3 regions of the Phyllobacterium sp. 1468 genome follow, and region 3 is predicted to be linked to each of the others. Evidence: riboswitches for the same ligand, from Rfam matches in the RefSeq annotation. Region 3 holds a riboswitch; each other region holds the start of a gene.
What was found. Region 3 has a riboswitch for cobalamin ahead of bluB (5,6-dimethylbenzimidazole synthase). Riboswitches for the same ligand answer to the same signal wherever they lie in the genome.
Positions count from the first base shown of each region.

Region 1: another riboswitch for cobalamin. It lies ahead of J2X72_RS08000 (CbtB-domain containing protein); the one in region 3 lies ahead of bluB (5,6-dimethylbenzimidazole synthase).
Region 2: another riboswitch for cobalamin. It lies ahead of J2X72_RS15290 (aromatic ring-hydroxylating dioxygenase subunit alpha); the one in region 3 lies ahead of bluB (5,6-dimethylbenzimidazole synthase).

Region 1 is NZ_JAVDSX010000002.1:523,841-533,645, forward strand. Features, by position in the region: gene cobW (cobalamin biosynthesis protein CobW) at 6-1,058, opposite strand; gene cobU (bifunctional adenosylcobinamide kinase/adenosylcobinamide-phosphate guanylyltransferase) at 1,063-1,584, opposite strand; gene J2X72_RS07995 (CbtA family protein) at 1,584-2,309, opposite strand; gene J2X72_RS08000 (CbtB-domain containing protein) at 2,435-2,614, opposite strand; cobalamin riboswitch at 2,663-2,899, opposite strand; gene J2X72_RS08005 (cobyric acid synthase) at 2,956-4,416, opposite strand; gene J2X72_RS08010 (isobutyryl-CoA dehydrogenase) at 4,524-5,690, shown strand; partial or broken gene mmsB (3-hydroxyisobutyrate dehydrogenase) at 5,704-6,606, shown strand; gene J2X72_RS08020 (ABC transporter substrate-binding protein) at 7,547-8,548, shown strand; gene J2X72_RS08025 (proline/glycine betaine ABC transporter permease) at 8,677-9,564, shown strand; gene J2X72_RS08030 (glycine betaine/L-proline ABC transporter ATP-binding protein) at 9,557-9,805, shown strand, end outside.
Region 2 is NZ_JAVDSX010000005.1:137,348-147,152, reverse strand. Features, by position in the region: gene J2X72_RS15320 (TIM barrel protein) at 1-305, opposite strand, end outside; gene J2X72_RS15315 (LacI family DNA-binding transcriptional regulator) at 612-1,643, opposite strand; gene J2X72_RS15310 (fatty acid desaturase family protein) at 1,779-2,882, shown strand; gene J2X72_RS15305 (MocE family 2Fe-2S type ferredoxin) at 2,913-3,227, shown strand; gene J2X72_RS15300 (FAD-dependent oxidoreductase) at 3,227-4,465, shown strand; gene J2X72_RS15295 (hybrid-cluster NAD(P)-dependent oxidoreductase) at 4,596-5,687, opposite strand; gene J2X72_RS15290 (aromatic ring-hydroxylating dioxygenase subunit alpha) at 5,687-6,928, opposite strand; cobalamin riboswitch at 7,047-7,250, opposite strand; gene J2X72_RS15285 (L-fuconate dehydratase) at 7,365-8,642, opposite strand; gene J2X72_RS15280 (SDR family oxidoreductase) at 8,665-9,399, opposite strand; gene J2X72_RS15275 (MaoC/PaaZ C-terminal domain-containing protein) at 9,419-9,805, opposite strand, start outside.
Region 3 is NZ_JAVDSX010000002.1:723,659-733,463, reverse strand. Features, by position in the region: gene J2X72_RS08955 (CaiB/BaiF CoA-transferase family protein) at 1-40, opposite strand, end outside; gene J2X72_RS08950 (alpha/beta hydrolase) at 37-990, opposite strand; gene ettA (energy-dependent translational throttle protein EttA) at 1,532-3,181, shown strand; gene J2X72_RS08940 (MOSC domain-containing protein) at 3,299-3,907, shown strand; cobalamin riboswitch at 3,934-4,111, shown strand; gene bluB (5,6-dimethylbenzimidazole synthase) at 4,158-4,910, shown strand; gene J2X72_RS08930 (DUF2293 domain-containing protein) at 4,843-5,160, opposite strand; gene J2X72_RS08925 (metalloregulator ArsR/SmtB family transcription factor) at 5,286-6,293, shown strand; gene metF (methylenetetrahydrofolate reductase [NAD(P)H]) at 6,293-7,222, shown strand; gene J2X72_RS08915 (DMT family transporter) at 7,711-8,649, opposite strand; gene J2X72_RS08910 (alanine racemase) at 8,792-9,805, shown strand, end outside.

The DNA.
Region 1 (9,805 bases), 200 kb from region 3:
CCCAATCAGGCGGCGGCAGCGCGCATTGCCGTCGAGATGGCGGCCGTATCGATATCGTGCAAACCAATCACGACGAGCCGCGTCTGACGTTCTTCGCCGGGGTTCCAACTGCGATCGAAATAATGTTCGATACGTGAACCGACTGCCTGGATCACTAGACGCATTGGCTTGCCGGGAACATCGACGAAGCCTTTGAGCCGCAAGACGTCGTGATCGGCAATCACTGCTTTGAGCTTTTCGACAAATGATTTCGGCTCGGCCACCGGGCCAAGCCCCACGACAAAACTTTCGAACTCGTCGTGGTCGTGTTCTTCACCCGCCGCATGCTCCATCTCGTGATGCGATTGACGATTGGCAATGTCGCCCTCGGTGCCGACACCCAGCCCAAGCAGCAATTCATTGCTGAGCTTGCCGAAGCTTGCCGAAACCATATTCAGTGAGCGCGACGAGCGGCTTTGCACATCATCGCGAACGCTCATCAACCGCGCATCGCTGATCAAATCCGTCTTGTTCAACACGATAAGATCGGCCGCGCGGATCTGGTCCTCGAATAGCTCTTCCAGCGGACTGTCATGATCAAGCGATTCATCCTGTTCGCGTTGCGCGTCCACCTTGTCATGATCGTCGGCAAAACGTCCCTCCGAAACCGCGGCTGCGTCAATGACAGTCACGACACCATCGACAGTCACCTGTGTCTTGATCTCCGGCCAGTTAAACGCGGCAACCAGCGGCTGCGGCAGCGCCAACCCCGAGGTTTCGATGACGATGTGATCGAAGCGATCCGGCCGATCCAGAAGTTTGGTCATGGTCGGAATGAAATCATCGGCAACGGTGCAGCAGATGCAGCCATTGTTCAGTTCGATCATATCCTCGTCGCGGCACGCTTCGATACCGCACCCTTTCAGCAAGTTGCCGTCAACGCCAAGATCGCCAAATTCGTTGATGATCAACGCAATACGCTTACCGTTGGCATTTTCCAGGAGATTGCGGATCATCGTCGTCTTGCCCGAACCGAGAAAGCCGGTGATGACGGTTGCCGGAATCTTTTGACCCTGCATGGTGTTATCCCTTCATTTTGAGCGGCAGTCCTGCTGCTACGAAATAGACCTGAGCCGCAGCACCTGCCACGGCTTGATGGAGCCGGCCGGCATGGTCGCGAAAGTCGCGCGCCATGCGGTTTTCTGGAACGATGCCAAGACCCACCTCATTGGAGACCAGCACCACGGCACCCTTTAATTTTTTCAGCGCCGCAACAAGCCGCGCTGTCTCTGTTTCGATATCTTTCTCGGACATCATCAGGTTGGTGAGCCACAAGGTCAGACAATCGACGAGAACGGCACGGTTGCCGACGCATTCTCTTTGCAGCACATCAACCAGATCAAGTGGTTCTTCAATGGTTGTCCAGGAGCCGCCACGCCGTTGCTTGTGCTGCGCAATTCTCTCCGACATTTCAACGTCCCATGCTCTGCCAGTGGCAAGATAGACCGCATCCATACCGGACGCTTCGATCAACCCCTCGGCAAAAGCGGATTTCCCGGAACGCGCACCACCCAGGACAAAGGTTGCTCTGCGTTCCAGTTGCATCAGGCATCCAGCTCCGATTGCGCGTAGTGTTGAATGGCCCAGCCAAGCGCGGTTCCAAGCACCATCCAGAAGAACAGGTTGGTTGCCAGTGTCGACACGGCAAATTCGGAGGCCAATGCCGGCGGTACGCTTGAAGTCAGATCGTCGGCTTCAGGCGCACCGTAAACGTGTGGGGCTGCGATCAGCGCAATGCCCAGCACCTTTGCCCAGATCTCGTCGCGAAGCACGATTAGATAAACGCCGCCTGCCGTCAGCAGAACCGTAATCAGCCACCAGGCCTGCCTCGTGGCAAGGTCGGCCGCCGGCATCGCCGGCAATTCGGGAGCGAGGCTGAATGCAGGCGCAAGATTGAAGATAAAGAAGCCCGCAAGACCCCAATAAACACCATTTTGCAGCGTGATCCTGCGGCCCAGAAAAAGCGCGGCAGCGCCTGTGATGAGGGCAAAGCCGGCACCGGCAATAAGATTGATCAGTAGCGTATTGCCAAAGCGGCCGAATGGAAGCGCAGGGCTTGTCTCTTCTTCGTCGTCGTGCGGGGCTACGGCAGCGGGTGCAGCCTCGGTCGCCGCCACCGCAGCGTCATGGCTATGTTCATGACCGCCGGCGTTTTCATATTCCTCGGCATTCAGAATAAGCGGAACAGTCCGCACATACATCGCCGGCGTCAAAAGAATACCGGCAAACAGACCGGCTACAATGGTAGCCAGAAGATATTTAACCAACATGGAATTCACTCCCGATCCCTAAAGCGAGACGCCGGGTACCTGAAGAAGGCCCCGGACCAAACAAATTGTAATTTTTCAATGCGTAAGAGCAGATAGCTGAATCGTCTATTCAGCTAGTGAAAAGCTCAATGGCAGGGAAATCCATATGAATGGCGGGTGTCGTGCGCGGTATCATGCAACGTTTCGGAATGCGAAAGACCGACACCGTAGATGATGAACACGCCCAGCATCAGCGAAAACACCGCCGTGGTCAAACGCGATGCAAGCGGGAGAGAAATCGTAGTCGAAGTACGAGTAACAGCCATAACAACCTCCGTGCAGGGCCAGAAGGGACAATCCCCTTCGGTTTTGGGCACGATTGCCCTATGACTGGCAGGTCTCCTGGCTCGCGGGTCGTAGGATCAATGCCGCCTTCCCGGTTTCCCAGTGGCTGCCATCAGCTTTCGCTTCTGGCGATGACATTGACCCTCACCGCTCTACAGTCGCGGGGTCGGCTGCGGTTAGGTCGCCCTGATGGGTACGGCCGTCGCATTCCCTTTTGATCCCTTGGCCTTTGGCCGATATCGGGAACCAATCATCCCGTGACGTTATTCACCAAGCGCCACGAATGTCAAATGAAACTGCAACATCAACTCCTGCTGCCGCGTCATTGCTGTGATTTGAGCGCGAGCAGCCGGTCGATATCAAGCACGTCAGACAGTTGGCCGGCTATGGAATCGAGAGCCTCATCTACCCCGGCACGATAATCGAGCGCGTCCGCAGCAATTCCCATGTATTGTAAAAATGCAGCACGGAAACGGTCGTCTACGAACAATCCGTGCAAATAGCTCCCAAAAACTTTGCCGTCCCTGGAAGCAGCACCGTCAACCGTGCCATTGACGCGCACCGTTGGCCGCTCGCAATCCGGTCCCGTTGTTCTGCCAAGGTGAATCTCGTAGCCCTTCAACGGCAAATCGAACTGCAGTGAATGAGCCTGCACATTGCGCACCGTCTTTTCCGGTTCCATGACCGTATGGATATCGAGGTGACCTAGCCCCTCAATCTCGGTGACAATGCCTTCAATTCCGTCGGGGTCACGCACCGTCCGGCCGAGCATTTGATATCCGCCGCAGATGCCGATGATATGACCGCCGCGACGCCTGTGCATATAAAGATCTTTGTCCCAGCCATTTTCCTTGAAGCGCAAGAGATCGCCAATCGTGGATTTGGAACCGGGAATGATCACAAGTCCGGCATCCGCCGGCAGCCGTTCGCCACTTCTTACCATGACCACGTCCACCAGCGGCTCTGCCATCAGCGGATCGAGATCATCAAAATTAGCAATCCGGTCGAGGATTGGGACGGCAACTTTGAGTGCACGCCCCTCGCCTTTGACCGAGCGTTCCAACACAACTGAATCCTCGGCGGGTAACCGCGAGGCATCCTTCAACCATGGCACAACGCCGAATGACGGCCAGCCGGTAAATTGCGTTATGGATTTGAGCCCATCATCGAACAGCGAAATGTCGCCGCGAAACTTGTTGATGATGTACCCGATGATCATGTCACGATCCTCTGGTTCAAGAATCGCATGTGTGCCAACGATCGATGCAATCACCCCGCCGCGATCAATATCGCCGACGAGCACGACGGGCACATTGGCACGGGTGGCAAAACCCATATTGGCGATATCACCAGCGCGCAGATTGATTTCGGCAGGCGATCCCGCACCCTCCACGATAACCAGATCAGCACCGGCTCGCACGACATCCCACGACCCCATCACCGCATCGAGCAGCTGCGACTTGAATTTCTGATAGTCGCGGCCCCGGGCCTGCCCCCAGACCTTGCCTTGCACTATTATCTGACTGCCGGTTTCCGATTGTGGCTTCAAAAGCACGGGGTTCATATGAACCGATGACGGCACGCCGCAAGCCAGTGCCTGCAGCCATTGCGCCCGGCCGATCTCGCCGCCATCGTCGCTGACCGCGGCATTGTTGGACATGTTCTGCGGCTTGAAGGGGCGCACCGTCAACCCGCGATTGCGCGCAAGCCGGCAAAGTCCCGCCACGAGGACCGATTTCCCAACATCAGAGCCAGTTCCCTGCAACATGATTGCGTGCGTCATGGGCTTTGAGTAGCGGATATGTCGTTCTCTTCCTAGCCCCACCGAAGACGTTGCGCCTCTTGGTGCTTGGGATAGACTGGAGGGAACAAGAGTACAGGGAGGTTATCATGGACACGCTGGTCGATTCGGCTACCGGTCAGTTCGAGCTGAGCGAGGACCAACTGGCAATCCAGGCCATGGCCCGTGCGTTTGCCGCTGATCGTGTGGCGCCCAATGCGCTCGCTTGGGATCGCGAAAAGCATTTTCCCGCCGACGTGATCCGTGAAACCGGTCCGCTTGGAATGGGCGGTATCTACGTGCGTGAAGATGTGGGCGGTTCAGGACTGAAGCGGCTCGATGCCGTTCTGATTTTCGAAGCCCTGTCGGCGGCTTGCCCCGCATTCTCGGCGTTCATATCCATCCACAATATGGGGACATGGATGGTTGATCTCTTTGGCAACGAGGAACAGCGTCTGCGCTTCGTACCGAAATTGACGTCCATGGAGTGGTTGGCCAGCTATTGCCTCACCGAACCCAACTCTGGTTCCGATGCTGCAGCACTGAAGACGCGCGCGATACGCGACGGCGATGAGTATGTCCTCAACGGTGCCAAGCAGTTTATCTCAGGCGCTGGCGACTCCGACGTTTACGTGACAATGGTACGGACCGGCGAGGACGGACCGAAAGGCATTTCAGCGCTTGTTGTCCCGAAGGACGCCCCCGGTCTTTCGTTCGGTGCAAATGAGTTCAAGATGGGGTGGAACGCTCAATCGACAAGGCAGGTCATATTCGACAATTGCCGGGTTCCTGTGTCAAACCGTCTTGGCCAGGAAGGCGACGGCTTCAAGATTGCCATGGGTGGTCTTGATGGCGGACGTCTCAATATTGCGGCCTGCTCTCTCGGCGGTGCGCAGTCGGCGCTGGACAAAGCCGTAACCTACGCGTCCGAGCGTAAGGCCTTTGGCAAGGCGATTAACCAGTTCCAGGCGTTGCAGTTCAAGCTTGCAGACATGGAGACCGATCTTTCTGCGGCACGAATGCTGCTCTACACGGCTGCATCGAAGCTTGACCGGAAGGCCCATGACGCCTCGAAATGGTCAGCCATGGCTAAGCGCTTCGTTACAGATGTGGGCTTCGATGTCGCCAATGACGCGCTGCAGATCCATGGCGGTTACGGTTATCTGCACGATTATGGCATCGAGAAGCTCGTTCGTGATCTGCGCGTTCACCAGATACTGGAAGGCACCAACGAAATCATGCGCGTCATCATCGCACGGCATATGACCAGTCACTAAACAATTTCATCAGGAGAAAACTGCAATGGCGACTGTGGCTTTTATTGGTCTCGGACACATGGGCAATCCTATGGCGGCCAATCTTGTCAAAGCGGGACAAAAGGTGCTGGGCTTCGATCTGCTGCCGGAAAACCTTGAAACAGCCCGCGGTAATGGCGTGGATGTTACAGGCAGTGCCGAGACAGCAGTCGCTGGAGCCGATGTCGTCATCACGATGCTGCCTGCAGGCAAACACGTATTGACGGTTTATGAAGCTGTGGCAAAAAAAGCGCGAAGAGGCGCGCTTTTCATCGACTCGTCCACGATAGACGTGCACTCGGCGCGAAACGCTCACGAGATTGCTCAAGCCAATGGGCTGCTTTCGGTCGATGCACCTGTTTCTGGCGGTATTGGCGGTGCGGCAGCCGGTACGCTGACGTTCATGGTTGGTGGCAGCGGTGAAGCGTTTGCAACAGCTGAACCCATTCTTAAACCCATGGCGGGCCGCATAGTGCATTGCGGCGAAGCCGGCAACGGACAAGCTGCAAAGATCTGCAACAACATGATCCTCGGTATCTCGATGATCGGCGTCAGCGAGGCTTTCACATTGGCGGAAAAACTTGGCCTCTCGCATCAAGCGCTATTTGATGTAGCCTCGACCTCGTCCGGGCAATGTTGGTCGCTGACAACATACTGTCCGGTGCCTGGCCCGGTTGCGACTTCACCCGCCAATAATGACTATAGGCCGGGGTTTGCTGCGGCTCTCATGTTGAAGGACTTGAAGCTGTCGCAGGAAGCCGCCGCGAGCGTAGGAGCAGCGACACCGCTTGGCGCCCATGCTGAAGAGCTCTACGCGGCGTTCAGCGCAGCTGGCAATGAGGGCACTGATTTTTCAGGCATTGTCAATTTCTTGCGCGAATCCAAACGCAATAACTGAAAACACAGAGGCAAACGCCCAGAAAACTACCAAATTTAGATTTGCTTAAGCTCTCGCTAACCTCGCGGTAACGATGTCCGGTTAAAACTTTACAGGTAAGCAGACCAAGACCCTGCTTGCCTGCTCCGGATCAGGTACTGCGTACCGGAGTCGCCGCTTCTGCGGAATACCAATAAAAAGACCGCACTGCTCCTCTCAGGACAGCGCGGTTTTTTGTCAAATGCTCCGGTTCCGCAATGCAAAGACAAACCGCCGCTTGAAAAGGCAGCGGCGTGCATGGCTTGGTAAATCAGCCCGCGGAACGCGTCCAGATGAATGACACCGCAGAGGCGATACCGCTCTTAAGATTGCTAGACGGCGCGTTACGCTTTTCGGTGGCATTCCACGAAATGTGAACACGATTGTTACGGTTAAAAATGTAGAGCATTCCTGCACCTCGAAGAGAAAACTGTTGTTGCCTTTCAAATGCGCTTCTTGCCTAAAGTTTGATCAGGGAAATTCGCCATGGCGTGTCGCATTTTCTGCATTCATTCAGGCAAATTTGCATGGCAGGCATGCGAAATTGCTTGCTCGCCATACGATTGTGCCGTCGGCACCCAAATAATTGCGTGGCGTTAACAGAAGAGCTCTCCGTACAGTCACAATCTGACAAAGCGCGGCGCTTCCAAATGAATTGATAAAGGAATTGTCTAAGGCGTTGATCTTTCATCTATTGGTTTGTTACGATACCTGGATGAACATTGTGCATTGGTTCTCATTCATTGTCCCGGCGTCGTTATATCGACAGGCCTTGTCGCGATGCACCGCATTTATTCAAAGAAAGCATTGCATTCTGCCGGGATAAGGATGCCAAATGGCACATAAGCGAACAACTGGGTAGGACAGTACCAAGTTAGAATTCGTATTCGGGTGAACTGTCAAAGAGTGGGAGATAAAGCACATGAAGAAGCTACTCGCTTCAACTATACTCGCCGCTGGTCTTTTCGGCTATGCGGGATCGGCATCCGCTGCAGAATGCGGCTCTGTAACAATCGCCAATATGAACTGGCCGTCAGCCGAAGCCTTGGCCAATCTGGACAAGATCATACTGACAGAAGGTTATGGCTGCGACGCCGAACTGGTCGCTGGCGACACGGTTCCAACCTTCACGTCGATGTTGGAAAAGGGTCAGCCGGACATCGCGCCGGAGGGCTGGCTCAACACTGTCCGTGACCTCATCGAGAAGGCCGTCAAGGAAGACAGACTGGTCCTGGCAGCGCCCGCCATTACGGAAGGCGGCACGGAAAGCTGGTGGATACCTAAATATTTTGCCGATGCGCACCCGGATATCAAGACGATTGCGGACGCGATGAAGCATCCGGAATTGTTCCCCGCTCCGGAAGACCCCAAGAAGGGCGCGGTTTATAATTGCCCGTCGGGTTGGGCTTGCCAGATCACGACCACCAACTTCTACAAGGCCTATGGTGGCGACAAAAATGGCTTCACGCTTGTTGATACGGGTTCGGCAGCAGGTCTAGATGGCTCAATCGCCAAGGCCTATGAGCGCAAAGAGCCTTGGCTCGGATATTATTGGGGCCCTACCGCAATCCTCGGCAAGTATCCCATGGTCAAGCTCGACAATGGCGTACCGTTTGACGAAGCCGAATGGAAACGCTGCACTGTCGTTGCCGATTGTCCCGATCCCAAGCCGAATGGCTGGGCGAAGTCGGATATCTACACGGTTGTCACAAAGAAATTTTCTGACGCTGCTGGTCCCGCCTTCGACTATCTGAAAAAGCGGCAGCTTTCGACTGAAGAGTTCAACAAGCTGCTAGCCTGGATGGTTGACAACCAGGCAACCGGTGAAGATGGCGCCAAATATTACCTGAAGAACAATGAGGCGGTTTGGACAAAGTGGGTCTCGCCGGAAGCCGCCGAGAAAATCAAGGCAGCCATACAATAATTGTCAGATACGGCGAAGCAGGGCTTCGCCGTATCCCACTCTTGATAGGTTGAACGCCATTACGTTCAACCGCTTCAGCCATTCGGAAAGCGTATCGCTTGGGGTGGCTATAGAAGGGGCATCGACAAATGGACTGGTTTTACTCATTTCCCAATATGAACGACGACACGCTGCGCAATCTGAAAAAGGCGATGGACGAGGGTTTCAAGGCCTTCACCCGTCAATACGGCGATGTTATCGAGTCGTTTTTTCAACCCCTGCAGTATTTCCTTATCCAGGCAGAACGTTTTATGACGACGACGCCGTGGCCAGTCATGCTGGTTCTCATTGGCGGCATTGCCTGGATTGCCAGCCGCAACTGGAAGATCGTGGGCGGCACTATCCTGACCCTCCTCTTGATCGGCTATTTCGATATGTGGAGTGATGCGATGAAGACCATCGCCATGATCTTCGTCGGAACGGTCGTTTCGATCGTCGTCGGTATCCCGATTGGCATTGTGATGGCGCGTTCCGATGGTTTCCAGCGAATGGTCAATCCCATTCTTGACGTAATGCAGACAATGCCAAGCTTCGTCTATTTGATTCCGGTTGTGATGTTGCTTGGTATCGGCAAGGTCCCGGGCCTCATCGCCGTGGTGATCTATGCCATTCCGCCGATGATCCGCCTGACCAATCTTGGCATCCGCCTGGTCGACAAGGACGTGCTGGAAGCCGCCGATGCATTCGGTTCGTCGAGTTGGCAGCGATTGAGGAACGTCCAAATCCCCCTTGCTCTTCCGACAATTATGGCTGGTATCAACCAGACAATCATGATGGCGCTGGCCATGGTGGTTATCGCGTCGATGATTGGCGTTCAGGGTCTTGGACAGCCTGTGCTACGTTCGGTGAACGGCCAGTTCTTCTCGCTTGGACTTTTCAACGGCCTTGCCATCGTTGGCATCGCCATCATTTTTGACCGCGTTAGTCAGGCCTATGGCAAGCGTCTTCAGAAGCACCAGGAGGTTGTCCATGGCTGATCGTTCGGTTCAGGGAGCAGGCATCAAGATCAAGAATCTCTACAAGATTTTCGGCCCGAGACCGCAGGCCTACGTCGAGGCGGTAAAGAAAGGCATGTCAAAGACCGAACTCAATGAAGCCCATGGACATGTCCTGGGCTTGCGAGACATCAACATCGATATGCCGGCCGGTTGCATACAAGTGGTAATGGGGCTTTCCGGTTCAGGAAAATCCACATTGATCCGTCACATCAATCGTCTG
Region 2 (9,805 bases), on a different contig from region 3:
GCGCTTGCACCCACATCGCGTGCATAGTCGGCAAGCTCGATCGCCTCCCGTTCGCGCTCCGGCGTCCACTGGTTGAAGCGCTGCAGCGCATTGATCGTAGCGATACGAACGCCTGCCGATTCCGCCATTGCCCTGACCTCCGCCGCCGGCGTACCGTCGACGATGGCATTGCCGCCGAGATCGTTGCGGATCTCGACATCGCTAAGGCCGAGCGACTTCGCCATTTGGAAAAATTCGGCCGGTGTCATGTTCGGCGCGGCGATATGGTTGATCGCAAAGACAGGGTGAGAAATCGTGTCGCTCATCGAATGGTACTCCCGGTGGTACTTAATACGGTCTGCACCCGTGGGTCGCTAAGCCCGCAAATTTTGCGCAACCATCTGTCGAAGCCGTCATTCCGTCAATCACCGTTTGGATCAAAAAACTATCATTGCTGATAGATTCCGAGGCGCGAGAAAAAGAAAACGAAGTTTGGAGACCCGGCGGGGCTTTTGCGCAAGAATATCCAAATTGGCGCAAGAACAGGCGAAAATGGAACAAGAATCCTCGATTCCGGCGCAAGAATTTCAACCGGCGCGGGCAATATGGTTGTGGCCGCGTGTAGATGCCGCTCAGATATTCTCTGGAAGGTAGATATCGAATGGCAAAAAGGTCTGACCCGGAGCGTTGGCCGCGCCGCTTTCGATGGCGTGACCCATCAGCTCTGTGAGCTCCCGGCAGAGCCTTGGCAAGGGCGTCGCGATGGCCATGGTGACGATCTTGTCCGCCAGCGCTGCCCGCGATTCCGGGGTGATTTCATTGACGATCATCACCGGCAGCTGTTCCAATTGCGCCTCACGAATCGCGGTGATTGCGCCTTCCATTCCACCGCCTGCCACATAGCAACCGGCGAGATCCGGGTGGCGTCGCAGCAGCTCCGACATCGCCTCATTGGTTATCTGCCGCGTTTCCAGATTGACCATCGTGTCGAGCACGGTGAACTCAGGCGCCTCCTCACGGAAGAAAGCCCGAAAGCCGATCTCGCGCAATTCATGGCCGTGAAACCGATGACTTCCGACGAAAATCGCAACTTTTCCTGGCGCTTTCGCGGCTTTCGTGATCATCCAGGCCGCCGTGCGCCCTACCTTGCGGTTGTTGACGCCGACGTAGCCTTCGCGGATTCCGGCGGCAAAATCTGACAGCAGCGAAAAAACCGGAATATTGTTTGCCTTCAATTCATCGACAGCAGCTGTGATGGACGGGTGGTCCGGCGCGACCAGGCCGATGGAGCGGCAGCGCCCCGCCAGCGATTTCAGCTTGGCGACGATCTCGTCCGGTGCCTGTGATGCGCAAAACTCTATCGCAGGAACGCCGCGGAAATGCGAGGCTTGATTGACAGCATTCTCGATCTGCCGCGCAAACTCCTGGTAGAAATGATGTCCGGGTTTCTGCAAGAGAAAGCCCAGGCGGTATTCAGGCAGTTCCTGCCGCATACGCTGGCGTATCAATCCGGCCGCATGGTATCCGATGCTGTTGGCCGCCTCGTACACCCGCCGCGCCGTTTCCTCGCGCACCGGCAACCGTCCGTTCAGCACCCTGTCGACTGTCGCGACGCCCACCCCGGCCGCGCGCGCCAGATCCGAGATTGTCGGCCTGTTTGCCACCTCATACGCTCCCTGATAGAATCTATCAGAGATTTATACCAATCCCTGATTGAAAATGATAGATTTTTATCATTCCAGATTGAGGCAGGTTGTAGCAGCGCGTATCTTCTTCCGATTGATTGAGGGAGGTCTCACATGCAAGCAGCAGCGCTCACAGTTCCGACAAGGCGTGATTACAGCCTTATCGGCCGTGACTCGCAACTCGCCGTCGAGTCGGGTCTTGCTGCGGCCGAATGGTATCACACCGACATTCCCCGCAAGCAGATGAAAGAGCTGATGAAACGCTCTGATGCCCCGGCAATTCGCGACACGGCGATCTGGCTCGGCAGCATGCTGATTTTCGCCGGCCTTGGCGTTTATTTCTGGGGCAGCTGGCCTTGTGTACCGTTTTTCCTTGCCTATGGCGTTCTTTACGGTTCCGCCTCGGATAGCCGCTGGCATGAATGCGGCCACGGCACGGCGTTCAAGACACGCTGGATGAATGATGTCGTCTATCAGATCGCCTGCTTCATGATCATGCGCAATCCCGTCATTTGGCGCTGGAGCCATACGCGGCACCACACGGACACGGTCATCGTTGGCCGCGATCCTGAAATCGCGGTCATGCGACCGCCAGATTTGTTGCGTGTCGTATTGAATTTCTTCGGTATTCTGGACGTCTGGCACGCTATGAGCGACCTTGTGCGCAATGCGTACGGCACTGTCAGCACCGAGGAAAAGACCTTCATACCCGAGCAGGAACAGCCAAGGGTCGTCCGTATCGCCCGTATCTGGGCCGTGATTTATGTCGCCACGATCGGGCTTTCGGTGTATCTCGGATCGATCCTGCCACTGATGCTGATCGGCCTGCCGCGACTGTACGGAGCTTGGCATCATGTGCTCACTGGCCTTTTGCAGCATGGCGGGCTCGCCGACAATGTGACCGATCACCGTTTGAACAGCCGCACGGTCCTGATGAACCCGGTCAGCCGGTTCATCTACTGGAACATGAACTATCACGTCGAGCACCACATGTTCCCGATGGTGCCGTATCACGCGCTGCCGCAGCTGCACGCCATGATCAAGCATGACTTGCCGGCGGCGAATCCGTCCATCCTGCACGGCTATCGCGAAATGGTGCCGGCATTCCTGCGACAGTTGCGCAACGAAGACTATTTTCTCAAGCGGGAATTGCCGCCGACCGCAAAGCCCTATCGTGAGGAATTCCATAGCGAACCTTTCGCAGCGGCAGCGGAATAACAGTCCACAAATGACCGGGAGGATCGAACGATGAGCAACTGGGTGGAAGCCTGCGCTTCAAACGACATAGACGAAGAAGACGTCATGCGTTTCGACCACGATGGAAAGACCTTTGCAATCTACCGCAGTCCCGACGATGAGTTTTTTGCGACGGATGGTCTGTGCACTCACGAACACATCCACCTGGCAGATGGCCTTGTCATGGATGAGATCATCGAGTGCCCCAAGCACAATGGCCGTTTCAATTACAAGACCGGAGAAGCCAAAGGAGCGCCGGTATGCATCAACCTTAAAACCTACCCGGTCAAAGTCGAGGCAGGTAAAGTGTTGATCCAGATGGGATAATGGCAATGGAACGAGGAATGGTCATCATTGGCGCTGGCGAATGCGGCGTGCGCGCGGCTTTTGCCTTGCGGGAAAACGGCTATGACGGGTCCGTCATCCTGATCGGCACGGAAAAGCACCTCCCCTATGAGCGACCGCCTCTTTCCAAGGAAGCGATGATCTCGGAAGAGCATCCGGCACCGCGCACGATAGCCGCCGAATCCCTGTTTACCGAAAAGAACATCGACTTCGTAGGCAATTCAACGGCGACGTCGATCGACCGGGAGGAAAAGTGCGTGACGCTGGAGAATGGCCGCAGGGTTCCCTATGCGCGTCTTCTGTTTGCGACAGGCGCCGTTCCGCGCCCCCTGCCCCTCGCTGCGGGCAGCAGACATTGCACCACTCTGCGCAGTTTTGAGGATGCGCTTGCCATCCGGGCACGGTTTCAGCCTGGAGCACGCATCGTCATCGTCGGCGGGGGCTTCATCGGACTGGAACTTGCGGCCAGCGCCCGCAAGCGCGGCGCTTCGGTCACTGTGATTGAGGCGCAATGCCGCATCATGATGCGCGGCGTTCCCGAGGAAATCGCCAAGGTCATCGATGCACGCCATCGCGACGAAGGCGTGACCATTCTATGCGATACCGGAATCGTCTCCTTTGCTGACAATGCCGAAAACGTTGCGATCACGCTTTCGACAGGAAACGTCATCATGGCGGACCTCGCCATCATCGGAATCGGGGCGACGCCGGTGACTGCGCTAGCCGAAGCGTCCGCCCTCGAAGTGGCCAACGGCATCGTCGTCAATGATTGGCTGCAGACCAGCGATCCGGATATTTACGCGGCCGGTGACTGTTGTATCTTCCCGCTCGCTCTCTATGGCGGGCGCCGGGTGCGGCTCGAAGCATGGCGCAATGCCCAGGAGCAAGGTGCGCTGGCCGCGCGCAATATGCTCGGTGCACAGGAGCCACATCAATCGGTGCCCTGGTTCTGGTCGGATCAGTATGAACTCGGTCTGCAGGTCGCCGGCCTTTCGGACGAGGGCGTTCGAGTGATCCGGCGCGACCTCCGCGATGGTGCCTTCATTCTGTTCCACCTTGCTGCCGACGGCCGTCTTGTCGCGGCAAGCGGCATTGGACCGGGCAATACGGTAGCGAAGGACATAAGGCTCGCCGAGATGTTGATTGCCCGCGGCGCGACACCGGACTCGAGCCAGCTGGCTACGGCGGACGTCAAACTCAAATCCCTGCTTGCAGCCTAGAGCAAATTTTGGTCCGTTCAGAGTCGTTCTGCCGGAGGCAATTTGATTCAAGGTCGAGGGATTTGGCGAGGCCGATGTGGTTCCATCGGACGAAACAATTGGCTCTGAGCGGGCAAAACCTGCTCTTACTTCAGGCTTCGATCTCGACGTCACCAAGCGGTTTGGAACAGCATGCGAGCACATAGCCCTCGTCGATCTCGTCGTCGAGAATGCCGCCATTGTGATCCATGTCGACCTTGCCGGAAGTTTTCATGACCTTGCAGGTGCCACAGAGCCCTGATTCACACGCCGCAGCGATGCGTATCCCGGCACCGCGCGCGGCCTTCAGAATCGTTTCGCCCAGTGCGCACGGCACCTCCATACCCGACATCGAAAAATTGACCATCGCCGATCTTTCAACGGCCTCTGTCGATATCGCGTCCATCATCGGCAGCACCGGTTCGGCGGCCGGTCCGAAACTCTCCTGGTGATAGTGCGTCATGTCGAAGCCGGAGGCTTCGAGTATGGTGCGCACGTCCCGCATGAAGGGTTCAGGCCCGCAACAGAAGATTGTCCTGTCCTTGAAGTCTGGCGAAAGCAATGGCAACCGCGCCTCTTCAAAACGGCCGCGGATACCGGTCCACACCTGCCCCATCTCATGCTCCTTGATGAGGAAGGCAAGCTTCAGGTTCGGCATGCAGCTTGTCAGATATTCGAGCTCTCTGCGAAAAATGATGTCGCTCGGCCGGCGCGCGCAGGTCACGAAATTGATGTCGCTTTGCGGGGCGCAATCGTGCATCCAGCGCGTCATCGACATCATCGGCGTGATGCCCGACCCCGCCGAGATGAACAAATACTTGTCGCCCGGATGCTTGCGCATGGAGAAATCGCCAAGCGGTCCGAATGCCTTCAACCGCGCACCCGGCGTCAGATGGTCGAGCATCCACCGCGCACCAATACTTCCGACTTGGGCTTTCACCGTCACCGCGATGGTGAATGGCCGCGACGGGCTGGATGACAAGGTAAATGTGCGCAAGACCGATTCCGGCTGCACCGGCAATTCGAACGTCATGAACTGGCCGGGCTCATAGCGAAACCAGTTTTGATTGTCCGATTTGAACGTGAAAGTCTTTACATTGGGCGCTTCCTCGATGACCGACAGGCACTCCAGTAGATGCAGCCGATCATTCCATGGCTGCATCTGATCGAGGTGCGGATAGGTCTGAGGAAGCGTCATATTCATCATGCTACCTTGCTGAGCTTGTTATTGCCGGAAAGCCTTGTTTCCATGGAATTGCTGTACCATTCGAGGAACTGCAGCACGCCACCCTCATGTTCGACGGAGTATGGTCCCGGTTCATAGGCAGGCGAGCGGATGCCGAATGCATTTTCTTCAACGATACGGCGGTCCTGATTGTTGGTCTCAAGCCACACATGGGTCAGTTCTTCGAGATTGTAATCGACGCCCTCAACCGCATCCTTGTGGACGAGCCACTTCGTCGTGACCTCGGTCTCGTTCGGTCCGAGCGGGAGCACGCGGAAAGAAATCGCCTGGTCGCCGAGAACATGGTTCCACGTGGTCGGGTAATGATAGAGCAGCAGCGAGCCGATCTGCTGCGCGTTGACGTCATCACTCAGTTGCCTGCCGACCGCACGCTTGCCACTGATCGTGTAGCTCTCGGCACCGCTGAGCAGCGGCACGCGTGTGGCACGATACTGGCCATCTTCTGCGATACGGAACACGCTTGGGAGGCCAACTGCCTCGCACTTCTCCCAATGCGCGACCATTTCAGGATCCTCTTTGGAGCCCTGGATCCCGGTAGCGCTTGGCGCCTCAGGGAAGGTCTTGCACAGTTCCGGGTGGTTGGCGACGCAGTGGTAGCATTCACGATTGTTTTCCCAGACGAGCTTCCAGTTGCCTTTTTCGACAATCGAACTCTGGAATGCCACCTTGGTCTCGGTCAGGCGATGCGGCGCGAGATAGGGTTCAAGCAGAGCGCGTGTCGGGCCGAAATCGGGAGCAACGGGCGCGAGGCAAATGAAAATGTAGCCGCCGACACTCTCGCAATGCACCGTCTTGAGACTATGCTGGCTGGCGTCAAAATCGTCGCCCATCTGGCGGGCAAACAGCAAGCGGCCATCCAGTTCATAGGTCCATTGATGATATGGGCAGACGAGCTTCGCCGCGGTGCCCCTTTCGGCGGCGCAGACACGCGAGCCGCGATGGCGGCACGAATTGTGGAAAGCGCGGATTTGTTTCTGGCGGTCGCGTACGATGACGACCGGATAGTCGCCAACCTGAACCGTGAAATAGTTGCCCGGCTTGGCCACCTCGCAATCATGGCCGATGAACAGCCAATCGCGATAGAAAATATTCTCCATGTCGAGACGGTAATAATCCGGATCGGAATAGAAGGCCTGTTCGAGGCCGTATCCTGGTTTCCGGTTCCTGAGATTCCGGAGCACTTCGTTACGAATGTCCATGTCGTGTCCTCGCCCTAAAGCTGCAAAGAACTGACTGGTGGTGACGGAGAAGAACGTCCATACAGCCAACGGATGTTGACCGCACAAAAGCATGCTCCTTGATCGCCCACCGCGATCAGTCGGTTTTGTCACTCGAGGCTGGTTTCCGGGCTCTGGAGTTGCCTTGCCTGGCTTCGCGGCGCCTTCCCGGGGTGCACTCCCAGTGGCTGTTTTGCCGCGTTTTCCACTCCACTACCGTTGCGGGGGCAGCGCCGGGCTTTTTGACCGGCTTCCCAATTCTCCGCTTCCCCTAGAAAGCGGCACCTCAAGTGTCTCGATAAGAGCACTCGGCAGAACAAAAGAATAGGCGCGGAAACGACATCGCATTTACGCAAGACGACACGGAAGAAATACCCCCCGAGTCTAGGGGTCAGGACCTGTCACTCTGGTCCTGACCCTAGGCCTTGTACAAATACTGTTTGATCGATTCCGGCTTCATCTCGATTGAGAAACCCGGCAATGACGGCGGCATATAGGCGGCGTTCTGGATATCGCACGGGTCGACGAAATGTTCATGCAGATGGTCGACATATTCGATCACTCTGCCCTCTTTCGTGCCCGATACCGCGACATAGTCGATCATCGACAGATGCTGAACATATTCGCAAAGGCCTACACCGCCTGCATGCGGCCAGACCGGTAGATTATATTTCGCCGCGATCAGCAGTACAGCCAGCACCTCGTTGAGCCCGCCCATGCGGCACGAATCGATCTGCACAACGTCGATGGCACCCTCGGCGATGAACTGCTTGAACATGATGCGGTTCTGGCACATCTCGCCTGTGGCAACCTTTACCGGATGAATTGCCTGTCGGATCTTGCGATGCCCGGCAACATCGTCCGGGCTCGTCGGCTCCTCGATGAAAAACGGCTTGACGAAGGCGAGCCTGTTTACCCAGTCGATCGCCTCGTTGACCTCCCAGACCTGATTGGCATCGATCATGAGGATACGGTCGTCGCCGATCACCTCGCGGGCAATCGTCAAGCGGCGGATGTCATCGTCGAGATCGCGGCCAACCTTCATCTTGATGTGATTGAAACCAGCATCGACGGCCTCCTGGCAAAGGCGACGCAACTTGTCATCGGAATAGCCAAGCCAACCCGCGGAGGTTGTATAGCAAGGATAACCGGTCGCTTTCAGATCAGCGATCCGCTCCTGCTTGCCCTTCTCCGCCTTGCGCAGAATTTCTAGCGCCTCGTCCCGCGTCAGTACGTCGGTCAGATAGCGGAAATCGACGATGCTGACGATCTGTTCCGGAGTCATTTCGCCGACAAGTTGCCAGACGGGTTTCCCGGCTTCCTTGGCCAGAAGATCCCACACGGCATTGACGACAGCACCGGTGGCAAGGTGCATCGCGCCCTTGTCCGGTCCAATCCAGCGCAGCTGGCTGTCGCCTGTGACGAAATGCCAGAAGCGGCCCGGATTTTCCTTGACCCAGTCGAGTTCAAGGCCAATGACAAGGTGCTTCAGCGCCTCGATCGCCATACAGACGATTTCATTGCCGCGCCCGATGGTGAAGGTCAGGCCATGGCCGGCAAGTCCATCGGCATCCGTATCGAGCACAACATAGGCGGCCGAATAGTCCGGATCCGGGTTCATCGCATCCGACCCATCGAGACTTTGCGACGTGGGAAACCGGATATCGAAAACGCGAAGATCGGTAATGCGGGTCATAATACTACTCCCGTGGAGACTTCTAGACAGTCCAGCCACCATCGATGTTGTAAGCTTGACCCGTGGTGTAGGTCGCGCCGGCGAGATAGACGGCAAGGTCAGCGATCTCTTCCGGCAAGCCAAGACGGCCCATCGGCTGGCGCGCAATGAACGCTGCCCGCGTCGCGTCATAATCGCCGCCGGCACGCATGCGCTGTTCCAGCGACGGGCTTTCAACCGTACCCGGGCAGATGGCGTTGCAGCGAATGCCCTGTGTAATATAGTCGGCAGCCACCGCCTTGGTGAGACCGAGGACAGCCGCTTTGGTCACGCCATAGGCAAAACGATTCGGGACACCCTTAACGCTGCTGGCGACAGACGACATATTGACGATCGCGCCATCCTTGCGCTCGATCATACCCGGCAGAACAGCCCTGATCGTTCGGATCATGGCGCGGACATTGAGGTCCAGCGCGAAGTCCAGGTCTGCATCCGGCATTTCGAGAATAGAGCCACCGTGGACGAATCCGGCGCAATTGAACAGCACGTCGATCGCACCCAGTTCGCCGATCACCTGATTGACTTCTTCCGTCTTGAGCACGTCGAGCTTGCGCGGCTTGATCCCCGCCTCTTTCGGCAGCGCATCCAGTAGTTGCTGATTGATATCCGTCGCGTGCACGATTGCACCTTCGCGGGCAAACGCAAGCACCGAGGCGCGGCCAATGCCCTGCCCTGCGGCTGTGATCAAAACCCGCTTGCCTTCAAGCTTACCAGTCATTGCAAAATCTCCAATCGCTTTATGTCGCCTTGCTCTTGCGCTCGGCTATGAGAATATGGTCGGCAGCAAGCACGACCTCGTCACGTTGATTGATCACCTCGCAACGCTCGACGACGCGTCCGCTGCCGGACCGCTTCGGGTCATCATCCTTGGCGCTGATTGTTACGCGTGTGCGGATCGTATCGCCAATGAAAACCGGCCGGACGAAGCGCAGGCGATCATAGCCATAGGAAAACGCCACCGGATTGATCAGGCTTGCGGTGAGCCCGACGCCGATTGAAAAGATCATCGTGCCATGGGCAACGCGCTGACCAAAGGGGGTGGTCTTGGCAAACTCCGCATCCATGTGATGCGGAAAGAAATCGCCCGTATGGCCGGCGTGCACCACGAAATCAGTCTCCGTAAT
Region 3 (9,805 bases):
GTTCGATGACGCGTACACCTTTGAGAGGAGCATCAGTCATGCTTCAAGCACTCTCGTTCGTTTCGAAACGGTTTGTGTGGCCCAATCCGCGAAATCTCGCATGATTACCTCCCTGTTGATCTCGTTGAGGCCTTCGTGCCGCGTACCCTCGTAGATCTTCGTTGTGACATTGGAAAATCCAAGCTGTTTCATTCTGCGATAGAGGTCCCTGACAGCTTTGCCCTTTTCAGTGGCCGGATCTTCGGCACCGCCGACGAGATTGAAGGGTAAGTCGCGAGGGACGTTGGCCAGCAATGAATTATCTGCACCGGTGAAGATGAGGTCGAAAATATCGCGCCACATACTCACCGTCGGGTTCCAGCCCGACAATGGGTCGGCAAGATAGGCATCTACTTCGTCAGGGTCGCGCGATAACCAGTCGGAGGCCGTACGGGCGTTGGCAACGTTGCGGCCCCACTGCTGAAAGGTGAATTTCGGTAGCACCATGCTTGGAACGTCCGATCCCAAAAACATGCGCTCGGCACGCAGGACACCTTGCGCGACCCGGCCGAGAAGTCCAGCAGAGAAATTGGCATTCCAGATCGCCGCAGCGTCCACTCTACCCGGATGCTTCAGCACGTAGTTCAGTGCAATCAATCCGCCGAGCGAGTGGCCGAACAGAATCATGGGGAGGTGAGGATGACGCTGGCGGGCAAGACCGTTGATGGCATCGACATCGTCCAGAACGTGCATAACCCCGTCGCTTTCCGCAAATCGTCCAACCGGGGCTCCGGGTGCTTTGGTACGTCCGTGCCCGCGATGATCGTGAGCATAGACGTGAAAACCTTGTCCGTTCAAGAATTGGGCAAACCGCGCATAGCGCAGGGAATGTTCACTGACGCCGTGACTGATCTGGACGGTAGCGTGGGTTTGACCTTCGGCCGCGGAAAACCGCATCGCAAGTTGTGCCCCTGTCGCGCTTGCAATTGTTTCTACGTCCTCGAAGGCCATTCTGTGCTCCCGCCGCCAGTTGAAGTGGTGGCGCAGGAATAGTCAATGCGCAATAAATTCCGATAGAATCCGCTTAATTTTTTTCGATCCTGCACAATAAATAATCACGACAAACTCTATGCAATTTTATTTTGCAAAGCCTCTTGCAATCGATAAAAACTTGCCTCAGAACTTCACTCGAAAGAGATCGAATGTGCGATCGTTGCAACCGCAACAATGAAACGCACACGGTCTGCCAGTTACATGGCCGTTCAGGGGAGAAGAGGACGCTCCCCGAATGCGGCACCAGAGGGGAAACCGGGTGACGGAAATATCCGCGCCCGGTTTCGCTCGTTTTGGATGTCCAAATGGTATTGCATCTGGCAAATCGGCGGCCTCGGACCAAATGGCAAGAGTCAGATGAGCGGTTGGCAAAGAAGGAGCCTAACCTCGGTCAGCTGCTCGAAATAAACCACCGATCCATTGCCACAGGAGCCCCTTTCGCCTACATACGGCGCAAATTCATGTCCCTAAAATCCCGAACACCGGAGTGACGCGCGTTATGGCACGCCAATTCATCTATCATATGGCCGGCCTGAACAAGGCATATGGAACCAAGAAGGTTCTTGAAAACATTCACCTTTCTTTCTACCCCGATGCCAAAATCGGTATCCTCGGGCCGAACGGTGCCGGTAAGTCGACGATCCTGAAGATCATGGCCGGTATGGACAGAGAATATACGGGCGAGGCCTGGCTGGCCGAGGGCGCGACAGTTGGCTATCTCGCGCAGGAGCCCATTCTCGATCCGACGAAGGACGTGATGGGCAACGTCATGGACGGCGTTGCCGACAAGAAGGCCATTCTCGACCGCTATAATGAAGTCATGATGAACTATTCTGAAGAGACCGCTGACGAGGGCGCGAAACTGCAGGATATCATCGATTCCAAGAATCTCTGGGATCTGGAATCGCAGGTCGAGATGGCCATGGAAGCGCTGCGTTGCCCGCCTGGAGACAGCGAGGTAACCAACCTTTCCGGCGGTGAACGCCGCCGCGTGGCTCTATGCCGTCTTCTGCTTTCGCAGCCGGACCTTCTGCTCCTCGACGAGCCGACCAACCATCTGGATGCGGAGACCACCGCGTGGCTCGAAAAGCATCTGCGTGAATATAAAGGTTCGGTATTGCTGATCACCCACGATCGCTACTTCCTCGACAATGTTACCGGCTGGATTCTCGAACTTGATCGCGGTCGCGGTATTCCTTATGAAGGCAACTACTCGGCGTATCTCGGTGCCAAGGCCAAGCGCATGCAGCAGGAAGGCCGCGAGGACGACTCGCGCCAGAAAGCATTGGAGCGCGAGCGCGAATGGATTTCTGCGAGCCCCAAAGCACGTCAGGCGAAATCGAAGGCGCGTATCAAGGCCTATGATGCTCTGGTGGATGCGGCCAACGATCAGCGGCCCGGCGACGCACAGATTCTCATTCCGGCAGGCGAGCGCCTTGGTCAGGTGGTTATCGAAGCGGAAGGCCTCACCAAATCCTTCGGCGATCGACTGCTCATCGAAAACCTGACATTCAAGCTGCCGCCCGGCGGCATCGTCGGCATTATCGGCCCCAACGGTGCTGGTAAAACCACCCTGTTCAAGATGATTACCGGACAGGAAAAGCCTGATTCTGGATCCATCCGAATCGGCGAAACCGTGCATCTGGGCTATGTCGATCAAAGCCGCGATCATTTGAAGGCGGATAAAAACGTCTGGGAAGAAATTTCGGGCGGCAATGAAATCATCAAGCTCGGCAAGCACGAGATGAACTCACGTGCCTATGTCTCGGCGTTCAACTTCAAGGGCGGGGATCAGCAGCAAAAGGTAGGCAATCTCTCCGGCGGTCAGCGCAATCGCGTGCATCTCGCCAAGATGCTGCAAGCTGGTGGCAATGTTCTTCTGCTCGATGAGCCTACCAACGATCTCGACACCGAAACGCTGGCAGCGCTTGAGGACGCGCTGGAAAAATATGCAGGCTGCGCCGTGATCATCAGCCATGATCGCATGTTCCTGGACCGGCTGGCGACGCACATTCTCGCATTCGAAGGCGACAGCCATGTGGAATGGTTCGAAGGCAATTTCGAAGACTATGAGAACGACAAGATCCGCCGCCTTGGTCCGGACAGTGTCAACCCGAAGCGTCCCAGCTACAAGCCGCTAACGCGATAAACGGTGTTGGGAGGCGGAGACGTTCTCCCATCACCATTTTTGACGAACCCATCAGGCTTATTCGCTGGTTTTCCTCACCTGAATTTCTAGTATGCGAAGAATTCATGGAGTGGCTCAATGACTGACCTGTTTGGAACCAGAACCGAAATAATGCCTTCACGCAAGCTTAGCGGGCGGGTCAGCGGGTTGTTCGAAGCACTCGCGGGCGACTTTGTCACGACGCCTGCAGCTTCTCTTGATCTCACATTCGATGGGATCGTTGGCGATTTTCATGCTGGTCCAACGCGTAGGTCCGGTGGGCGTGAGCCCTGGTATCCGCGCGGTACGGAAATGCGCAACGAGCGCCAGCTTTCCATTCTCGCATCGGACGAGCTGGCGGATGTCGCTGCTGGCATGGGATTGTCCTATCTGAAGGCTGAATGGATCGGCGGGAACATGGTCATTGACGGTATTCCGTCGCTGTCGATGTTGCCGCCACGGACGCTGATGTTCTTTGAAGGCGGCGTCACTTTGAGGGTGGACGGGCAGAATGCCCCGTGCAAGGTAGCGGGGCGTTCCATCGGCGAACATGCTGACACCGAAGATCACACGACGACAGCGCTCGATTTCGTCAGGGTCTCGAAACGCCTGCGCGGTATTGTCGCCTGGGTAGAGAAGCCGGGCACCATTCGCGCCGGTGAAAAAGTCGATGTGCGGGTTCCCGAGCAATGGATTTATCAGGTCTGAGGCTTGCGCCAAGTGCATTTCTATGGCGAATGGACTGAAGGTCCGGTGCCCGCGCGATGCGGGAGAATCGGGAAGCCGGTGTGACTCCGGCACGTGCCCAACGCTGTAAAGGGGATGGGCCGCGCAGATGCCACGGAAATACCGGAAGGCGCGCGGTTCAGATGAACCTCAGTCAGAAGACCGGCCGGACCTCATAGCTCAAACCGCGCGGACAGCGGGGAGAGTTTCCAAGCGTTGTTGGGAGCAAACAATGCAGAATGTTTCGTATCGTCCTGTCGCCGCCGATTGCTTTTCCGATGATGAACGTGCGGCGGTGTACAAAGCCATCTATACAAGACGCGATGTGCGCGACCAGTTTCTCCCGAAACCGGTGCTAGACGACATCCTTATGCGGCTGCTGGACGCCGCACACCACGCGCCGTCGGTCGGATTCATGCAGCCCTGGAACTTCATCATCATTCGCGACGAGGCGCGAAAGGCGGAAATATATCGCGCTTTCACCCGCGCCAACGAGGAAGCGAAGGTGCTGTTCGGCGACGAACGGCAAGCGCTTTACGCTTCGCTGAAGCTCGAAGGCATTCTCAAGGCTCCGGTCAACCTGTGCATCACCTGCGACCGCACCCGTGGGGGCAAGGTGGTGCTTGGACGTACGCATAATCACCAGATGGATCTCTACAGTACCGTCTGCGCTGTGCAAAACCTTTGGCTCGCAGCTCGGGCCGAGGGTATTGGGGTCGGCTGGGTGAGCATTTACCGCGATCAGGATATGCGCCATATCCTCGGCATTCCTGGGCATGTCGAGATCATAGCCTACCTTTGTGTCGGTTATGTCGACGAACTCTACGATGCGCCGGAACTGCAAAAGCGCGGCTGGGCCAAAAGATTGCCTCTGGAGAACCTGATTTTCCAAGATCAATGGCAGGAGACGACAAGCATCAGCTCGGATCTTCCTCATCAGGATCCAGCAGACGCGTCGCTCGCCACTCCGTCAACTTCCGATTGATGGCATCGAGCACGAAGAATCGCGCACTTTCCTTGTCATACCCTTCATCGCGCAGAGCGTCGTAGTCCGTGTGCTGGTGGCGGACATGCGCCACGGTAGCAAGCCAAACCGCGATGGGAGGGGGCAATGACCGCATGTGTGGCGCGCCGGCAGCAGCCCTTATCGGCTCCGAATCCGAATAGGGCACCGCAGGGAGAAGCAGCGTCAGTGCCTTGTTGATCGCACGCTGGCGGTTTGTTCCTGTGCTCATGCAGGCTCCTTGCGTGATTCTCGGTCGTATTTCAAACGCGGCAAAATTTGTCGTCAACGGCAAAAACAGCTTGCCAAAATTTGATTCCTCACATAAACATATCTTTATGTCTTTTGAGGTGAATGATGGACAAGCGTAATCTCAGTCTTGATCTGATGGTCGACACGCTGAAAGCAGCGGCCGAGCCGAGCCGCTTGCGCATTCTGGCGCTACTGTCGCGCGGCGATCTGACAGTTTCCGACCTTACGACCATTCTCGGCCAGTCACAGCCACGTGTGTCACGCCACCTCAAGCTCCTGTTTGAAGCAAGCCTCATCAACCGTTATCAGGAAGGCTCCTGGGCCTATTTCCGTTTGGCAGAATCGTTGATCGTCGGCGACATTGCCCGCTCCCTTCTGGATCGCCTGGACAACGCCGATACGCTGTTGGAGCGTGATCTCGAACGCCTTTCCTCGGTGAAGCTACAGCGTCGCGAGCGTGCAGCCGCATACTTCAGTGCCAATGCCACCAGCTGGGACGCGATCAGATCACTGCATGTTCCGGATGGCGCTGTAGAGGACGCACTGATCAAAATTGTCGGGCGCAAGCCCTTCCAGGCCATGCTCGACGTTGGGACTGGCACAGGCCGCCTTCTGGAGCTTTTTGCGCCGCTTTATGTGCGCGGTGTCGGCATCGACATTAATCGCGACATGCTGACTATTGCCCGTTCAAACCTCGACCGCGACGGGATTACCAACGCACAGGTTCGCCATGGCGACGTCTACTCGCTTCCGGTCGATCGAGAGACTTTCGATCTCGTGACGATTCACCAGGTCCTGCACTTTCTCGATAATCCGGCGGAAGCGATCCGCGAAGCGGCGCGCGCGTTGCGGGCAGGCGGACGAATGTTGATCGTCGATTTTGCGCCGCATGAGCTTGAATTTTTGCGCGACAATCATGCGCATGTGCGCCTTGGGTTCAATGACGGGCAGATGCGCGACTGGCTGACCGAGGCCGGATTGATGCTCGAAGAAAGCCGCGATTTGGAACCGAAGGGCGATGACAAACTGACCGTCAAATTGTGGCTGGCACGCGACCCACGCCTGCTGATCGCCGATCCCGATTCAACCTCCCGCATAACGGAGAGCGTATAATGAGTTTTTTCCGCCAGTCCCGCCGTTCGGATATTGGGTCAAATATCCGTGTTTCATTTGAGTTTTTCCCGCCGAAGACGGAAGTCATGGAAGAACGGCTTTGGGAAACGGTGACGCGCCTTGCGCCGCTCAATCCTGAATTCGTTTCGGTAACTTACGGCGCGGGCGGCACCACCCGGGAACGTACTGCCCGTACAATCAAGCGGATTTTGACTGAAACCGACGTCAATGCCGCTGCCCATCTGACCTGCGTCGATGCGACAAAGGAAGAAGTGGATACGGTTGTGCGCGAGTTTGCCGCCATGGGCGTCAAGCGCTTTGTGGCGTTGCGCGGCGATCCGGCCGGTGGCGTTGGCGCGCACTATAAACCAACTCCAGGTGGCTATGAGAACGGCGCCGACCTGGTCGCCGGACTCAAAGCCTTCGCAGACTTCGATATCTCAGTCTCCGCGTATCCGGAAAAGCATCCGGAAAGTCCAGATTTTGCCACGGATATCGACATGCTGAAACGCAAGGTCGACAATGGCGCGACCCGGGCGATCACGCAGTTCTTTTTCGAGAACGACCTTTATGAACGCTACGTTGAAAAGGTTCGCCGCGCTGGCATCTATATTCCGATCCTGCCCGGCATATTGCCGATCCATAATTTCACGCAGGTTACCAATTTCTGCTCAAAGGCCGGAACGCACATTCCCGCATGGCTCGCCGAGCGGTTTGACGGGCTGGACAATGACCCGCAGACGCATGCCTTGGTCTCCTCCGCGGTCGCTGCCGAACAGGTGCTCGATCTGGTCGAGCGCGGTATCCAGGATTTCCATTTCTACACGATGAACCGGGCTGATCTACCCTTTGCCATCTGTCATTTGATTGGCATCCGTCCTGGCGGCAGCAATGCGGTTGAGGCCAGTCTTGCCGGCGCCGCGGCCTGAATGAGAAACGAAAACGGCCCGGTTGCTATAACCGGGCCGCCTTCCTGTTTCTATTCGCTTAACGGTCAGAGACCATCTTCGTAGCGCTCTTATTTATAATCAGGGGATTAGTCCTACGACCATTGCACCAATAAATGCGAACGCTGCACAGATCATAAGGACATTCATCGATCGAGTTAGTCCCATCGCTCGTCTCCTGCAGTTAACCCATTTAGCATAGCGCAAATTTGCCACATAAAAAGCCTAAATATTGCGGTCTTGTGACATGGATGGTAGAAATTTTTGCTTCTCAAACCTAAGTTTTTGAATTTAAACCCATTTAGATCAGCAAAAAAAATTTAAATCACGATAAAATGTTCCAGTAGGTGGTATATTTTTGCAGTGCAGCAAAAAGGTCACACAGTAGGGATCGGCATGAGGTTTGCCACAATTAGGCCAGAATTAAGCCGCGGACCCGGAGCTATAGGACTAACGGAATATTGAAAACTTTAGGCTTTTTGGCGCTTTTGCAAGTCTGCGAGCAGCCTGCCATCAATCGTCAACAGTCCGAGAGCGATCAATGCCATGCCGAGGAAGTCCTGAAGCCCTAACTTTTCGTCAAGAAAAATTGTTCCAAGCAGAATAGCGCTGACTGGAACGATCAAAGTGACGAGTGATGCATTTGTTGCCCCCGCCGTCCGGACGATCGAAAAGTACAGAATATAGGCGAAAGCGGTCGACAGAATGCCAAGACCGAGAATGGCCAACCAAACACCGGTATCGATGTTCGCTACGGCAGGAACGCCGTCGTAGATGAGCACCACGGGTATCATGATGAGCGTGGATGCGGTCATTTGACCGGTGGAGGTCACTGTCGGCGGCACGCCCTTGAAGCGCTTCGCCAAAATGCCGGCAAAAGCATAGGAGAGGGTGGCGCCTATCACAGCAATTTCAGCCCAAAGCGGTCCACCGAGACCGGTGAGGACACCAGGGCCGATCATGATGACGAGCCCGAATATGCCCAGGAGAATGCCGACAAGTTTGTTGATCGTGATCCGTTCGTCTACCGTAAGGATGGCGGCGACCACGACCGTCCAGATCGGTGTTGTCGCATTGAGGATCGACTCGACACCAGCGCCAAGAACGGTCTGCCCGATGAAGAGCAGGGAAAAGGGTATGACGTTCATTAGAAGACCAAGGCCGGCGAACTCAAATGCATGGTCTCCGTAGTCCCAGAACCGGATGCCGCGGCTCAGCAGATAGAGATGAAGCGCCAGAGCTGCTACCGCCACGCGAAAAAGAACCAACGTCAACGGGGGAACGACCTGCACCGCGACACGCGCAAAGAAGAATGACCCACCCCAGATCGCGCCAAGAAGGAGTAATTGCAACCATGCGAAGCTGGTCATGGCGAGAGGGTTGGGCGACGTCGTTTGCGCGGTGGTCATGGAGAGATCCTTTTCGACAGTGCGGTCTGATCAGGTTTCTAGCTGTTCGACGGTATAAAACCACCCGATTCCAGCTGCAAGAAACCGACTTTCGTCTGTCACCTGTCCTTGATAAGAGTTTTGCATGACGCAGAACAAAACGATGCAACGATTCGCCTCGGCCCGTGAAGCAGCGCTTACCCTGCGGCCGGATCAACCAGTCTACTGCTTTCGCCCGCAAGTTCTGATCGATGATGCGCACCGCTTCATGAAGATGTTCCCTGGCGAGACGGCCTATGCGGTCAAGACCAATGGCGAAAATCTTGTGCTCGAAACGCTGGCACGCAATGGCATCACTGTTTTCGATGTGGCATCCCCGGGAGAGTTCGAAGCGGTGCGCAAGGTCGCACCGGATGCGCAGATGCTCTATATGCACCCGATCAAGGCGCAGTCGGATATTCGCCTGGCTCTTGAAACCTACGGCATTCGTGTGCTTGCAGTGGACCATGAGGATGAGATCGCCAAGGTAACCCGCATCGTGCGCGCACTCGATATCGATCCAGCCAGCATAACGCTATATATACGGCTGCAGACCAAGGGACATGCGGCTTACGAACTGTCCAAGAAATTCGGTGCGGCTCCAGCACATGCGGTCGAGCTTCTGCAGCGCGCCCACAAGATCGGCTACATGGTCGGCCTGTGTTTTCATGTTGGCAGCCAGATCGAGGATCCCGACACCTATGAGCGCGCCTTGAGCTCGGCTGATTGGGTACGCAACCGCGCCGGAGTTCCCTTGGCGGGTCTCGACGTTGGCGGTGGCTTTCCCGCTGAGTACGGACATGACCCGAAACGCAAGCATGTCGAGATGCCATCGCTTGGCCAACTGATGTCGCGGCTGCGGGGTGATATCAAGGAGTATGGCTTTGGTGATTTGCCCCTCGTGGCAGAGCCGGGCCGGGTCATCGTCGCCCGGGCGTTTTCATTGATCGTGCGTGTTCTCTTACGCAAGGGCAGGCGGCTCTACATCAATGACGGTATCTGGGCGTCGCTGTCGGATTCGTGGACCGGCAAGATCACGCTGCCTGCCCGCTTCATCCCCGATCCGGCCAAAAAGCACCGTCATGGCGATCCGAAGGAAATTGTGCCTTTTCGGGTGTGCGGCGCAACGTGCGATTCC